3 regions of the Streptomyces sp. NPDC090083 genome follow, and region 3 is predicted to be linked to each of the others. Evidence: riboswitches for the same ligand, from Rfam matches in the RefSeq annotation. Region 3 holds a riboswitch; each other region holds the start of a gene.
What was found. A riboswitch is a leader RNA that binds a small molecule or an ion and turns the genes downstream of it on or off. The one in region 3 is predicted to bind cyclic di-AMP.
Positions count from the first base shown of each region.

Region 1: linked by a shared signal. The riboswitch ahead of ACIPTO_RS08130 (transglycosylase family protein) and the one ahead of ACIPTO_RS39335 (transglycosylase SLT domain-containing protein) in region 3 are both predicted to bind cyclic di-AMP.
Region 2: linked by a shared signal. The riboswitch ahead of ACIPTO_RS00910 (peptidoglycan DD-metalloendopeptidase family protein) and the one ahead of ACIPTO_RS39335 (transglycosylase SLT domain-containing protein) in region 3 are both predicted to bind cyclic di-AMP.

Region 1 covers NZ_JBIVED010000002.1:518,281-522,313, forward strand. The annotation lists gene ACIPTO_RS08120 (cytochrome P450) at 1-887, shown strand, start outside; gene ACIPTO_RS08125 (transglycosylase family protein) at 1,122-2,108, shown strand; cyclic di-AMP (ydaO/yuaA leader) riboswitch at 2,302-2,470, shown strand; gene ACIPTO_RS08130 (transglycosylase family protein) at 2,475-3,176, shown strand; gene eno (phosphopyruvate hydratase) at 3,509-4,033, shown strand, end outside.
Region 2 covers NZ_JBIVED010000001.1:222,485-226,517, forward strand. The annotation lists gene ACIPTO_RS00905 (SGNH/GDSL hydrolase family protein) at 1-107, opposite strand, end outside; gene ACIPTO_RS00910 (peptidoglycan DD-metalloendopeptidase family protein) at 351-1,283, opposite strand; cyclic di-AMP (ydaO/yuaA leader) riboswitch at 1,288-1,450, opposite strand; gene ACIPTO_RS00915 (alpha-galactosidase) at 1,754-3,826, opposite strand; gene ACIPTO_RS00920 (tyrosine-protein phosphatase) at 3,997-4,033, shown strand, end outside.
Region 3 covers NZ_JBIVED010000016.1:174,067-178,099, reverse strand. The annotation lists gene ACIPTO_RS39350 (carbohydrate ABC transporter permease) at 1-104, shown strand, start outside; gene ACIPTO_RS39345 (LacI family DNA-binding transcriptional regulator) at 101-1,117, shown strand; gene ACIPTO_RS39340 (HAD family hydrolase) at 1,224-2,030, shown strand; gene ACIPTO_RS39335 (transglycosylase SLT domain-containing protein) at 2,108-2,581, opposite strand; cyclic di-AMP (ydaO/yuaA leader) riboswitch at 2,585-2,787, opposite strand; gene ACIPTO_RS39330 (CocE/NonD family hydrolase) at 3,019-4,033, opposite strand, start outside.

The sequences.
Region 1 (4,033 bases), on a different contig from region 3:
ACGGCTCCGCCGATCTCATCCACGACTTCGCGTTCCCGCTTCCCATTTACGCCATCTGCGATCTCCTCGGCGTGCCCCGCGAGGACCAGGACGACTTCCGTGACTGGGCGGGCATGATGATCCGTCACGGCGGTGGCCCGCGCGGCGGAGTGGCCCGGTCCGTCAAGAAGATGCGCGCCTACCTCGCCGACCTCATCCACCGCAAGCGCGAGGACCTCGCCGACTTCCCCGACTCCGACTCCGCCCCCTCCGAAGACCTCCTCTCCGGTCTCATCCGTGCCTCCGACCAGGGCGAGCACCTCACCGAGAACGAGGCCGCGGCGATGGCCTTCATCCTGTTGTTCGCCGGGTTCGAGACGACGGTCAACCTCATCGGCAACGGCACCTACGCACTCCTCACCCACCCCGAGCAGCGCGCTCTCCTGGAGAAGTCCCTGGCGGCGGGGGAGCGGGGCCTCCTGGAGACCGGTGTGGAGGAACTCCTGCGCTACGACGGCCCGGTGGAGCTGGCCACCTGGCGGTTCGCCACCCGGCCGCTCACCCTCGGCGGGAAGGACATCGCGGCCGGCGACCCGGTGCTGGTCGTGCTCGCCGCCGCGGACCGCGATCCCGAGCGGTTCGCCGACCCGGACGTCCTCGATCTCGGACGGCGTGACAATCAACACCTCGGCTACGGCCACGGCATCCACTACTGCCTCGGCGCCCCGCTCGCCCGCCTGGAGGGGCAGACCGCGTTGGCCACCCTCCTCACCCGCCTCCCGGACCTCCAACTCGCGGGAGATCCAGCCGACTTGCGCTGGCGCGGCGGCCTCATCATGCGCGGACTGCGCACGCTGCCGGTGGAGTTCACCCCGGAGCGCTCCCGAACGGCCGGCCGGACCGCGTGACCCCCTCTCGGACCCGGCCCGCCGCCCCGTCGTCCGGCCCCCTCAACCCCCTGATCCCGCCCGCTAAACCCGAAAGTGACACTTCTTCAACTCTGTGATCTTCACGTGATCTCCGTGGCATTAACTTGTGACAAGTGATCGACTGTGGATACGTTCACCTACCAGCGCGGCGACCTGTTCGAGCTCGACCCCCTCCGCCGCGCGGTCCCCCGCTGTCACGCGAAAGGTCTCCGCATGCTCTCCGGGAACGGTCGTCACCGTCGCCCCCGCCAGGCTCCGGCTCTCCTCGTCGCGGCCGGGGTGACCGGCTCCGCCATCGCGATCCCGCTGCTCGGCGCCGCCTCCGCGAACGCGGCCGACGGCACCACCTGGGACAAGGTGGCCAACTGCGAGAGCGGCGGCTCCTGGAGCGAGAACAGTGGCAACGCCTACTACGGCGGCCTGCAGATGTCCCTGGACGACTGGGACAAGTACGGCGGCCTCGCGTACGCCCCGAGCCCCGACCTGGCCAGCCGCTCCCAGCAGATAGCCGTCGCCGAGAAGATCCTCGACGCCGAGGGCACCACCCCCTGGCTCACCTGTGCGCTGCTCTCCGGTCTCACCGCGGACTCGGGTTCGACGGACGTCGACACGGGTGTCGCGAGCGACTCCCCGTCGGCCGGTGCGACGGACTCCGGCGGCGACTCCGACTCCTCCGATTCCTCGGGCACTTCCGCTTCGTCCGGGTTGTCCGACTCGGGCACCACGGATTCGTCGGCCGCGGGTTCTTCGGGTTCCTCGGGTTCGTCCGACTCCTCGGCGAGCCCCTCGCCCACCGCGACGGACAAGTCGAACAACCCCGCCAAGTCCGACAAGTCCGCCAGCCCTTCGAAGAGTGGCGACCCGGTCGAGGCCTCTCCAAAACTCGACGAATCGGACAACTCGGCCCAGGCGGCGAGCAAGTCGAGCCTCGTCGACACCGGCGCGCTCGACGGCACGGGCAACGCGGCCGAGCAGCAGACCGTCGGGAAGCACCGCGGGGCGAGCGCCGAGGAGAGCGTGACGCCGCAGACGTACACCGTCCGCGCCGGCGACTCCCTCGCGTCCATCGCCGACTCCCTTGGCCTCGACGGCGGATGGCGTGCGCTGTACGCCGAGAACAGGAAGCTGATCGGCGCCGACCCGACCCGGATCGCCGCCGGTCAGACGCTGGACGTCGGGGCGGAAACGGGCGGAAAGTAGCAGGAAAACAGCGGGAGTTCACGTCACGCTTCGCGGCGAATGTCCGGTTTGGTGAAAGTGTGGGATGAGTCTCAGAAGCCCTGATCGTCTTTGAAATCCCGCGGATTCTCTGTCTACGGTCAAGGCCGCTCGTCACCACGAGCCCCGGCTGCCGCACACGCCGAGTCCTGCCAGCGGCCTCCGGGAACAGTCGTCGCGTCAAGCGCCGTAGGCAGGAGCGGGGGACCCAAGGTAAGTGCCGGGCCCGGCAGTTGATGCCGGGTGCGGCTTGGGGTGAAGTCGTGCGCCGGGAGGCGCGCGGCCGGGCAACTCACACGGCCCGAACCCGACAGCTCACCTCGCAGGCGTCGGTGAGGGGATCTCCGCATGCTGTTTTCCAGCAAGGGCAAGCACCGTCGTCCTTCCAAGGCCACCCGTGTCGCCACGCTCGCCGGTGTCACCGGTGTCGCCATCGCCGCCCCGCTGATGGCGAGCGGCAGCGCCTCCGCCGCCACCGCCTCCGAGTGGGACGCGGTCGCCCAGTGCGAGTCCGGCGGCAACTGGTCCATCAACACCGGCAACGGCTACTACGGCGGTATCCAGTTCTCCGCCTCGACGTGGGCCGCGTACGGCGGCACCGCCTACGCCTCCACCGCGAACCTGGCCACCAAGGCCCAGCAGATAGCCATCGGCGAGAAGGTCCTCGCGGCCCAGGGCAAGGGCGCCTGGCCCACCTGCGGCACCGGCCTGTCGAGCGCCACCTACTCGGGCGGCAGCTCCTCCGGCTCCAGCAGCTCGAACAGCGGCAGCTCGTCGAGCGGCAGCTCCACCAGCGAGCGCTCCAGCAGTGACACGACCGCCTCCCGCTCCGCCGAGCGCCCGGCGGCCAAGAAGACCGTCACCACCCCGACCGGCAAGAAGGTCAAGAAGGGCGACGGCGAGTACAAGGTCGTCAAGGGCGACACCCTCAGCTCCATCGCCGAGAAGCACAAGGTGAAGGGCGGCTGGCAGCAGCTGTTCAAGCTGAACAAGGACATCATCGACGACGCCGACGTCATCTTCCCGGGCCAGCAGCTCCACCTGAAGTGACCTACGCGGCTCGTAGCCGAACCACAGTCCCCTCACAGCCGTGGTGTCCATCATGAAGACCCCGTGAGGGTCACCCCCGTCCCCCACGGGCTCCCCGCCCCGGTGCGTGTTCCCCCGTACGCACCGGGGCGGGGCTTTTTCACGTCCCCGGCGGGCCGTGCCCGGCCGGCCGCCCGCCGCTTGCCGGGACTTTTTGTTCCGTTCGGAAACAATTTACTCTCGGTTCTGTCCATCAGGCGGCCGACCGGATGGCCAATCGCCCGGAGCCGGTTAGGCTCGTCTCGCAGAGCCGCTGCGGTACTGCCGTAGCCGCGTCAGATCCCAAGAAGGAGATGCTCGTGCCGTCCATCGACGTCGTCGTAGCCCGGGAAATCCTGGACTCCCGAGGCAACCCCACGGTCGAGGTCGAGGTCGGCCTCGACGACGGCAGCACGGGTCGTGCCGCCGTTCCGTCCGGCGCCTCCACGGGTGCCTTCGAAGCCATCGAGCTGCGTGACGGCGACCCCAACCGCTACGGCGGCAAGGGTGTCGAGAAGGCCGTCCTCGCCGTCATCGAGCAGATCGGCCCGGAGCTGGTCGGCTACGACGCCACCGAGCAGCGCCTGATCGACCAGGCCATGTTCGACCTGGACGCCACCGACAACAAGGGCTCGCTCGGCGCCAACGCCATCCTCGGCGTCTCCCTCGCCGTCGCGCACGCCGCGTCCGAGGCCAGCGACCTCCCCCTCTTCCGCTACCTCGGCGGTCCGAACGCGCACCTGCTGCCCGTTCCGATGATGAACATCCTGAACGGCGGCTCGCACGCCGACTCGAACGTGGACATCCAGGAGTTCATGATCGCCCCGATCGGCGCGGAG
Region 2 (4,033 bases), on a different contig from region 3:
AGCAGTACCGCGAACCGGTCGGCCCAGCCGACCATCGCACCGTCGGGCCCGGGGTCGCCGACGCCTTCGGTGAAGCTGTCCCCCACCGCCACGTACGACCCGATCACTGTTCTGCTGTCACTCTTCGAATCGTTAGCCACGGCAACCATAATTCACCCTCGCCTGTGACCTACGCGATCGTATTTAGGGGTTGACGGACGGTGAGATAAGCCACTCGTAAAGGGTTGTCCAAAGTCGGAATAACTCTCTGACCAGGGGCGTTGATGCCGGAACTGCCATACGCCGAAGGCCGGACCCGGGGATCGGGGTCCGGCCTTCGGTGATGTGGGGTGCCCGTGCCGGGCCCGATGTCAGCCGACGGTGACGCCGTGCGAGCGGAGATACGCGACCGGGTCCACGTCCGAGCCGTAGTACGGCGTGGTCCGGATCTCGAAGTGCAGGTGCGGTCCCGTCACGTTGCCGGTCGCGCCGGAGAGGCCGATCTGCTGGCCCTCGGTGACGGTCTGGCCGGCCGAGACGGACAGCTGCGACATGTGGGCGTACTGCGAGTACTCGCCGTCCGCGTGGCGGATGACGACCTCGTTGCCGTAGGCGCCGTCGTAGGCCGCCGAGACGACCGTGCCCGCGGCGACCGCCTTGATGGTGGTGCCGGTCGGGACGACGAAGTCGACGCCCGTGTGGTAGCCGCTGGACCACATGCTGCCGGCGACGCGGTAGCCGGTACCGATGGTGCCGCCGGCCACGGGCAGGCCGTAGCCGGTGGAGGTGCTGGTGTCGGAGCTCTGCGTGGCCGACGACTCCTTCGAGGAGGAAGAAGCGGAGGACGACGAGGAAGACGAGGACGACGACGAAGTGCCGGACGGCGTCGACGACTTGGCCGTGTCCGTCCCGCTCGTCGTGGCCTTCTCGCCGAGGGAGAGCTTCAGGCCCGGGTGGATCATCGACGGGTTGCCGCCGATGGCCTCGCGGTTGTCGCGGTAGATCTTCTTCCAGCCGCCGGTGACGTCCTGCTCCTCGGCGATCTTCGAGAGATAGTCGCCCGACTTCACCGAATACGTCGTGACGCGCGCCGACTTGGCGGAGGTGGACTTCTCGGCCGCCGTCTTCTCGGCCGCCGGAACGGACTGAACCGCCTTTTCCGGAGCGGACGTCGTGGTCGCCGCATGGGCGCCGGTGGCACCCATGAGCGGAAGGGCGAGTGCCGCGCCGCCGGTTCCGGCGACGGCTATCGAGCGGGTGAAGCGCTGGGGCTTCGGGCGGCGGTGCTTACCCTTCGCGGGCATGGCGAATTCCTCTCCGGCGCCTGCGAGGTGAGCTGTCGGGTTCGGGCTGGAGATGCCCGGCCGCGCACGGGACGCGGCTTAACCCCGAGCCCGTTCCGGAGACCGGAACAGGCGTCTTGCCTGTGGGTCCCCCGCTCCTGCCGCATACGGGTGAGTGGATGCGAAGTCCGGTCGGCGGCAGGACTGGGCGTCCGTCCGGATTGGTGGCGAACGTAAGCGAGGAAGACGCAAAGGGACAAGCAGGAGGTTCCACGGATATGCGTTTCTTGTGATCCGCCGGAGGAATTCACCGTCACCCTCCGTGAATTCCCCCGGGACTCCGCTCTTCAATTCCCCAGCGGAAGCTTGTCAATTACGTGAACATGACTAACGACGCACGGTCACGGATATGACGCTGCTCACGTACACGAACCCCAGGTTCCTTTATTCCAGAGCGAGTTGGAACGAAGGCTGCAATTGGGACAGAAGGATCAGATGCGACGCAGTCGGAGAACCGTCGCATCCAGGTCACCGCGCAGACCGGTCCGCAGTCCGTGGTGCAACAGCACGGCACCCCGGTGGACTTCGCCCGTTTCGAGGCATTCGTACGACGCCGTCGGGTCGAGCCCGCGCAGCCGGAGCGCCAGGAGGGGCTCGCCGTAGTGCTGTGCCTGAAGGAGGGCGAGGACGACGGTCTCGTCGCCGCGGACGTACTGCACGGCGCTGAGTCCGCCCGTCGGCGGGCGGAGCCGGTGGAGGTCGCCGTGCTGCACCAGGGGCCGGATCTCCTTGTAGAGGTCCACCCAGCGGCGGGCCTCGGCGAGCTCCTCCTCGGTCCACTCCGAGAGGTCGCCGCCCACGCCGAGCACACCGGCCATGGCGCTCACGAACCGGAAGCGCAGGCTGCTGACGCGGCCGTTGAGCTGGGTGTTGGGGCTGTCGGTGACCCAGGCGGCCATCACGCGCGCGGGGTGGATCTGGCTGAAGCCGTGCTGGATGGCGAGCCGGTCCAGCGGGTCGGTGTTGTCCGAGGTCCACACCTGGTCCGTGCGGCTCATGACACCGAGGTCGATCCGGCCGCCGCCGCCCGAGCAGGACTCGAAGGCGACGCCCGGGTGGGCCGCCCGCAACCGGTCCAACAGGCCGTACAGGGCGCGCACATGGTCGACCCAGAGGCGCTGCGGGTAGCCCTCGCCCGGCCAGCCCGCGTCGGTGAAGCAGCGGTTGAAGTCCCACTTCACGTAGTCGATCGGGGCGCTGGAGAGCAGGCCGTGGAGCTGTTCCCAGAGGTATTCCTGGACGTCCTCGCGCGCGAGGTTCAGGACGAGCTGGTTGCGGAACTCCGTCCGCTTCCGCCCCTCCTGGTACTGCACCCAGTCGGGGTGTGCGCGGTACAGGTCGCTGTCCGCGTTGACCATCTCGGGCTCGACCCAGATGCCGAACTGCATGCCCAGGGCGTGCACGCGGTCCGCGAGGGGCTTGAGGCCGGCGGGGAAGCGGTCCGGGTTGGGCGTCCAGTCGCCGAGCCCGGCGCGGTCGCCGGTGCGGGCGCCGAACCAGCCGTCGTCGACCACGAACAGCTCGACACCCATCGCCGCCGCCCGCCGCGCGAGCACCTCCTGCTGGTCCTCGGAGATGTCGAACTGGGTGGCCTCCCAGGAGTTGTAGAGCACCGGCCGGTCCTGGTCCGCGTCCGGGATGACGTACGTCCGCTGGTACGCGTGCCAGATGCGGCTGGCGCCGCCGTGGCCGGTGTCGGTCCACAGGCCGGCGAAGACCGGGGTGGTGAACGACTCCCCCGGCGCCAGGAGCAGCAGCCCGGAGTCGTCGTACCCGGCGCCGCCGGTGATCTGCACGCGCGCGTCGGGGAGTTGGGCCACGGCGAGCCGCCAGGACCCCGACCAGCCGAGGGCGCAGCCGTAGACCTCGCCGCGCTCCTCGGTCGCGTCGGTGTCGAGGGCGACCCAGGGCAGGTGCTGGTGTCCGGTGTGGCCGCGGCGGCTGCCGATGACCTTCTCCCCGTAGGTGAGGTCGGAGCGCACCAGCCGGGACTCGGCGGCCCACCGGCCGTGCAGCTGCGACAGCCGCCAGCCCTCGCGCTCGGGCAGCGTCCAGGTCGCGGAGTCGGCGCGCAGCAGCTCCAGGGGCTCGGCGCCGTCGTTGTCGAGGGTCGTCCAGCGCTCGACGACGTCGCCGCGCGTCCGGTAGTGCAGCGTGATCACGAGACCGCCGTCCCGGAAGCGCAGCCGCAGTTCGTCGCCCTCGGTGTCGTGGCGCTCGAAGGCCCACTCCGTGCCGCGTCGCTCGGGCGTGCGCACGGAGAGGGCGGGGCGGGCGAAGCGGGGGCCGCCCTCGACGGGGTACTCCTCGCGGCCGTCGAGCCGGGACTCGAAGGAGGAGGCGTCGGGCAGCGGGCGGGCCGCCAGCTCCTCGGCGTCGGCCAGCGCGATCGAGGGGCCCCAGTGCAGGTGGAGCAGCTCGTCCTGCTCGGTGAGATGGACGGCGTAGCTGCTCGTCGGGCCCGACAGCACCCATGTACGGCCGTTCTCGGCGATCTCCAACATCAAGTCCCTCACAGATTCGAACAAGTCCACTCAAGCACCAACATCATCAACGGCGCGGGGCCTGCGAGGCAACGCCTGTGGACAACTGATTGCCTGGGGAATTCATGTCGTATCGTCGAGAACGTGCCCGCCGGTGAGCCGCGCCGCCGGGCCGAGTGGGAGGAGTCCTCGTGACGCAGCAGATTCCGTCGACCGAGCCGGAGTTGT
Region 3 (4,033 bases):
TCATCATGGGCTGTTTCCTCGCGATCCTCCCCCTGATCGCGCTGTTCCTGGTGATCCAGCGCTTCTGGTCACTGGACCTGCTGAGCGGTTCGGTCAAGGCGTGAGCGTGAGGCGCAAACCCCCCACCATCCACGACGTGGCCCGGGAGGCAGGGGTCTCCCGGGGCACCGTCTCCCGGTTCCTGAACGGCGGCCACTACGTCTCACCGGCCGCCCGCACCGCGGTGGAGACGGCGATCAGGAAGACGGGCTACGTCGTCAACCGGCACGCCCGCTCGCTGAGCACCGGCCGGTCGGACTCGGTGGCGTTCCTCCTCACCGAGCCGCAGGAGAAGTTCTTCGAGGACCCCAACTTCAATGTCCTGCTGCGGGGTTGCACCGAACACCTGGCCCGCCACGACATCCCGCTGCTGCTGATGCTGGCCTCGTCGAAGGACGACCGCCGCCGCCTCACGCGGTACATCACCTCGGGCCACGTCGACGGCGTCCTCCTCGTCTCCAACCACAGCGGCGACCCGGTGGCGGCCGAACTCCGGTCCGCGGGCATCCCGTTGGTGGCCTGCGGCAAACCCCTGGGCACGGCCTCCAGGTACAGCTACGTGGCGGCGGCCGACCGCGACGGCGCCCAGGAGATGGTCCGCCACCTCATCGCGCGGGGCCGCCGCCGCATCGCCATGGTCACCGGCCCGCTGGACGCCCCCGGCGGCCCCGACCGGCTGGCGGGCTACCGGGACGTCCTCACCGAAGCGGGCCTGCCGCACGACCCGGCCCTCGTGGTGGAGGGCGACTACCGCCGCGCGGGCGGCGAGGCGGCGGCACGGTGTCTCCTCGCCCGGGCCCCGGACATCGACGCGGTCTTCGTGGCGTCCGACCTGATGGCCCTCGGAGTGGTCGACACCCTCCAGAAATCCGGCCGTTCGGTCCCGGACGACATCGCTGTCGGAGGCTTCGACGACTCGGCCGCGGCCACCTCCATCACCCCGGCCCTCACGACCATGCGCCAGCCCTACGACCGCATCAGCGCCGAGATGGTCCGCATGCTCCTGGCCCAGATCGCCGGCGAGGACACGTCCGGCGTGATTCTGCCTACGGAACTGGTGGTACGGGACTCGGCATAACGGTCGTAATTGTCAAACCAACCGGAACTCGGGTTAACGCATGTGAAGGCAGCAGCCGTCCGGTTCGTGTCGAGTCGGTGGGGCTTTCCATCCGTATTCTCTGATCATGGCCGCACCCCTCGCATATGCACTGATCGCCACCGACCTGGACGGGACGCTGCTGCGCGGCGACGACACGCTCTCCGACCGGTCCCTCGCCGTGCTCGCGCGGGTGGCGGCGGCCGGCGCCCGGCATCTCGTCGTCACCGGCCGGCCCGCGCCGAGGGTGCGGCCCCTCCTCGACGACCTCGGCTCCAAGGGCCTCGCGGTGTGCGGACAGGGCGCGCAGTTGTACGACGCCGGCGCGGACCGTCTGCTCTGGTCGGTCACCCTGGACCGGGAGTTGGCGGAGACGGCGCTCGGCAAGATCGAGGCGGAAGTGGGCCAGGTGTACGCGGCGGTCGACCAGGACGGCGTCGACGGCCTCACGCTCATCGAGCCCGGCTATCTGATGCCGCACCCCACGCTCCCCGCGGTGCGGGTGGGCCGGCGGGACGACCTCTGGTGCGAACCCATCAGCAAGGTGCTGCTCCGTCACCCGGACCTGGCGGACGACGAGTTGGCGGCCACGGCCCGCTCGGTGGTGGGTTCCCTGGCGTCGGTCACCATGTCAGGACCCGGCACCGTCGAACTCCAGCCACTCGGCATCACCAAGGCGACGGGCCTGGCCCTGGCCGCCCGGCACCTGGGCCTGAGCCCCGCCGACACCATCGCCTTCGGCGACATGCCGAACGACATCCCGATGTTCGACTGGGCGGCCCACGGAGTGGCCATGGCCAACGCCCACCCCGAACTCAAGGCGGTGGCCGACGAGGTGACGTCCTCGAACGAGGACGACGGCATCGCGGTGGTGCTGGAAAGACTGCTCGGCTGAGCCCTGAACGGCCCCGCAGGGGCACGTTCAGGGGCGCGGGGCTGTGACGACGACCCGCCGTGGCCGGCCCGACGGTCCTAGTAGGCGCCGTACACGTTGTCGATGGAGCCGTAGACCGCCGCGGCGTAGTTGCACGCGGCCGTGATGTTCGCGACCGGGTCGTACGGGTCGAACGACGTCCCGGCCACGTGGTACGCGTTGAACGTCGGGTCGATCACCTGGAGCAGACCCTTCGACGGCGTGCCGGCCGCCGCGTTGGAGTCCCAGTTGTTGATCGCGTACTGGTTGCCGGACGACTCACGGATCACGTTGCGGTAGATCCCGTTGTACGTACCCGGAATCCCCTTCTGCGCCATGATCGCGAGGGACTCGCGGATCCAGCCGTCGAGGGTGTTGGGGTACCCGGCGACCGTGGTGGAGGTGGTCGACGTGGTGGCCGCGGACGCGGTGGTGGCGCCGACGATCGGCAGGGCCAGGATCGCCGCACCGGTGCCGGCGACGACGACGCGGCGGACGAGGCGGGCACGGCGGGACTGAGCGGTTGCAGGCATGACGAGGTTCCTCTCCGTCGCCTGCGAGGTGAGCTGTCGGGTTCGGGCTGGGAGGTGCCCGGCCGCGCCCTTGCGGACGTGGCTTAACCCCTAGCCGTCCCGGTCGCGTGACCGGTCCGGCGACTTACCTGGTTCCCCCGCTCCTGCCGTGCGAGAAGTTCGTGACTGGGATGCCGGGCGGCGGCAGGATTCGGCGTTCCGCTCGACAGGCCGGGAAACTATGCGAGAGCACATGTCCGGAACAAGTGGCGGAATCACACCTCACCCCTATTGACCTTGGTCTGAGGCGTATGGGGCACTTGATCCTTTGCGTGAGCCAAGGGTCAACTGTCCATCGCCGCAAGGAGAAACGCGGGCAGGCCGGGACACAGGCCGCGCACAGAAACGCGTGACCCAACTCACGGCGAGGTGAAGAACGGCAAATCGGGCATTCAACCTCAACTGGCAGTTCTCGGAATCCTTTTCTCCCACGTGCGATGGAAGATCACTTCTTCGCCCTCGGTGCAGATGACCTCATTCGAGGTGAGAAAGTCCGTTTCGTCGCACGTGATCTCCGACCGGGTCCGCACCCTCGTGTCCCAGCCCAGCTCCGGCCGGTGCAGCCGGATCGACCACTCCGAGCGGGTGCGCGCGGACAGCGGATCGGACGCGTCGATCGTGTACGCCTCCACCGCGTCCTCGGTGAACTCCAGCCCGTCCGGATACACGCGCGTACCGCCGTACCGGGGGTCCACTTCGAGCCGCCACTCGCCCTTCGCCACATCCCGCACGACCAGCCGCTCGGGCCGCGGTTCGTCCAGCGTGGCCGGGTAGTTGACCCCGAGCGGCTCCGCCTCCTCCGGTTCCTCGAAGTGCACGGTCTCCGTCAACTCCTGCTCCCGCACCGGGAGTTCGAGCGCACTGCCCTCGGGGTCCAGCGTGAAGCCCGCCGCGGACTCCGGCTGCGGCCAGATCCACGGCCAGTACGCCGACGACACCGCGAGCCGGATCCGGTGACCGGGCGGGAACGCGTGCCCGATGCCGTTCAGCTCGAAGGTGACGTCCTCGGCGGTACCCGGCGTCCACGGCACCGCCCGGTCCCGCCCGTGCCGCGCCGACAGGTTGAGCACACCCCGGGTGACCAGGGTCGAGGAGCCGTCGGGGGCGACGTCGCAGAGCCGGGCGACCACCTGCCCGCGCGGCACCTCGCAGGTCAGCCGCAGCCGCACCCTCGGCCGCCCCAGCACCCAGGTCTCGGCCGGCACCTCGAACTCGAAGCACGCCGACCGCGCGTCCTCGTCCCGCTGGTCCGGCGGCAGGTCGGCGTCGTTCCCGAAGGGGAAGAACCGGCCCGCGTCGACCCCGGTGTGCATGGGCGAGCGGACGACCGCGGGGGCGCCCCGGAGGCCGTAGGTCGTCGTCTTCACGTGCGGCGAGGGCCACGCGGGTTCGCCGACCCAACGGCCCGGGAGG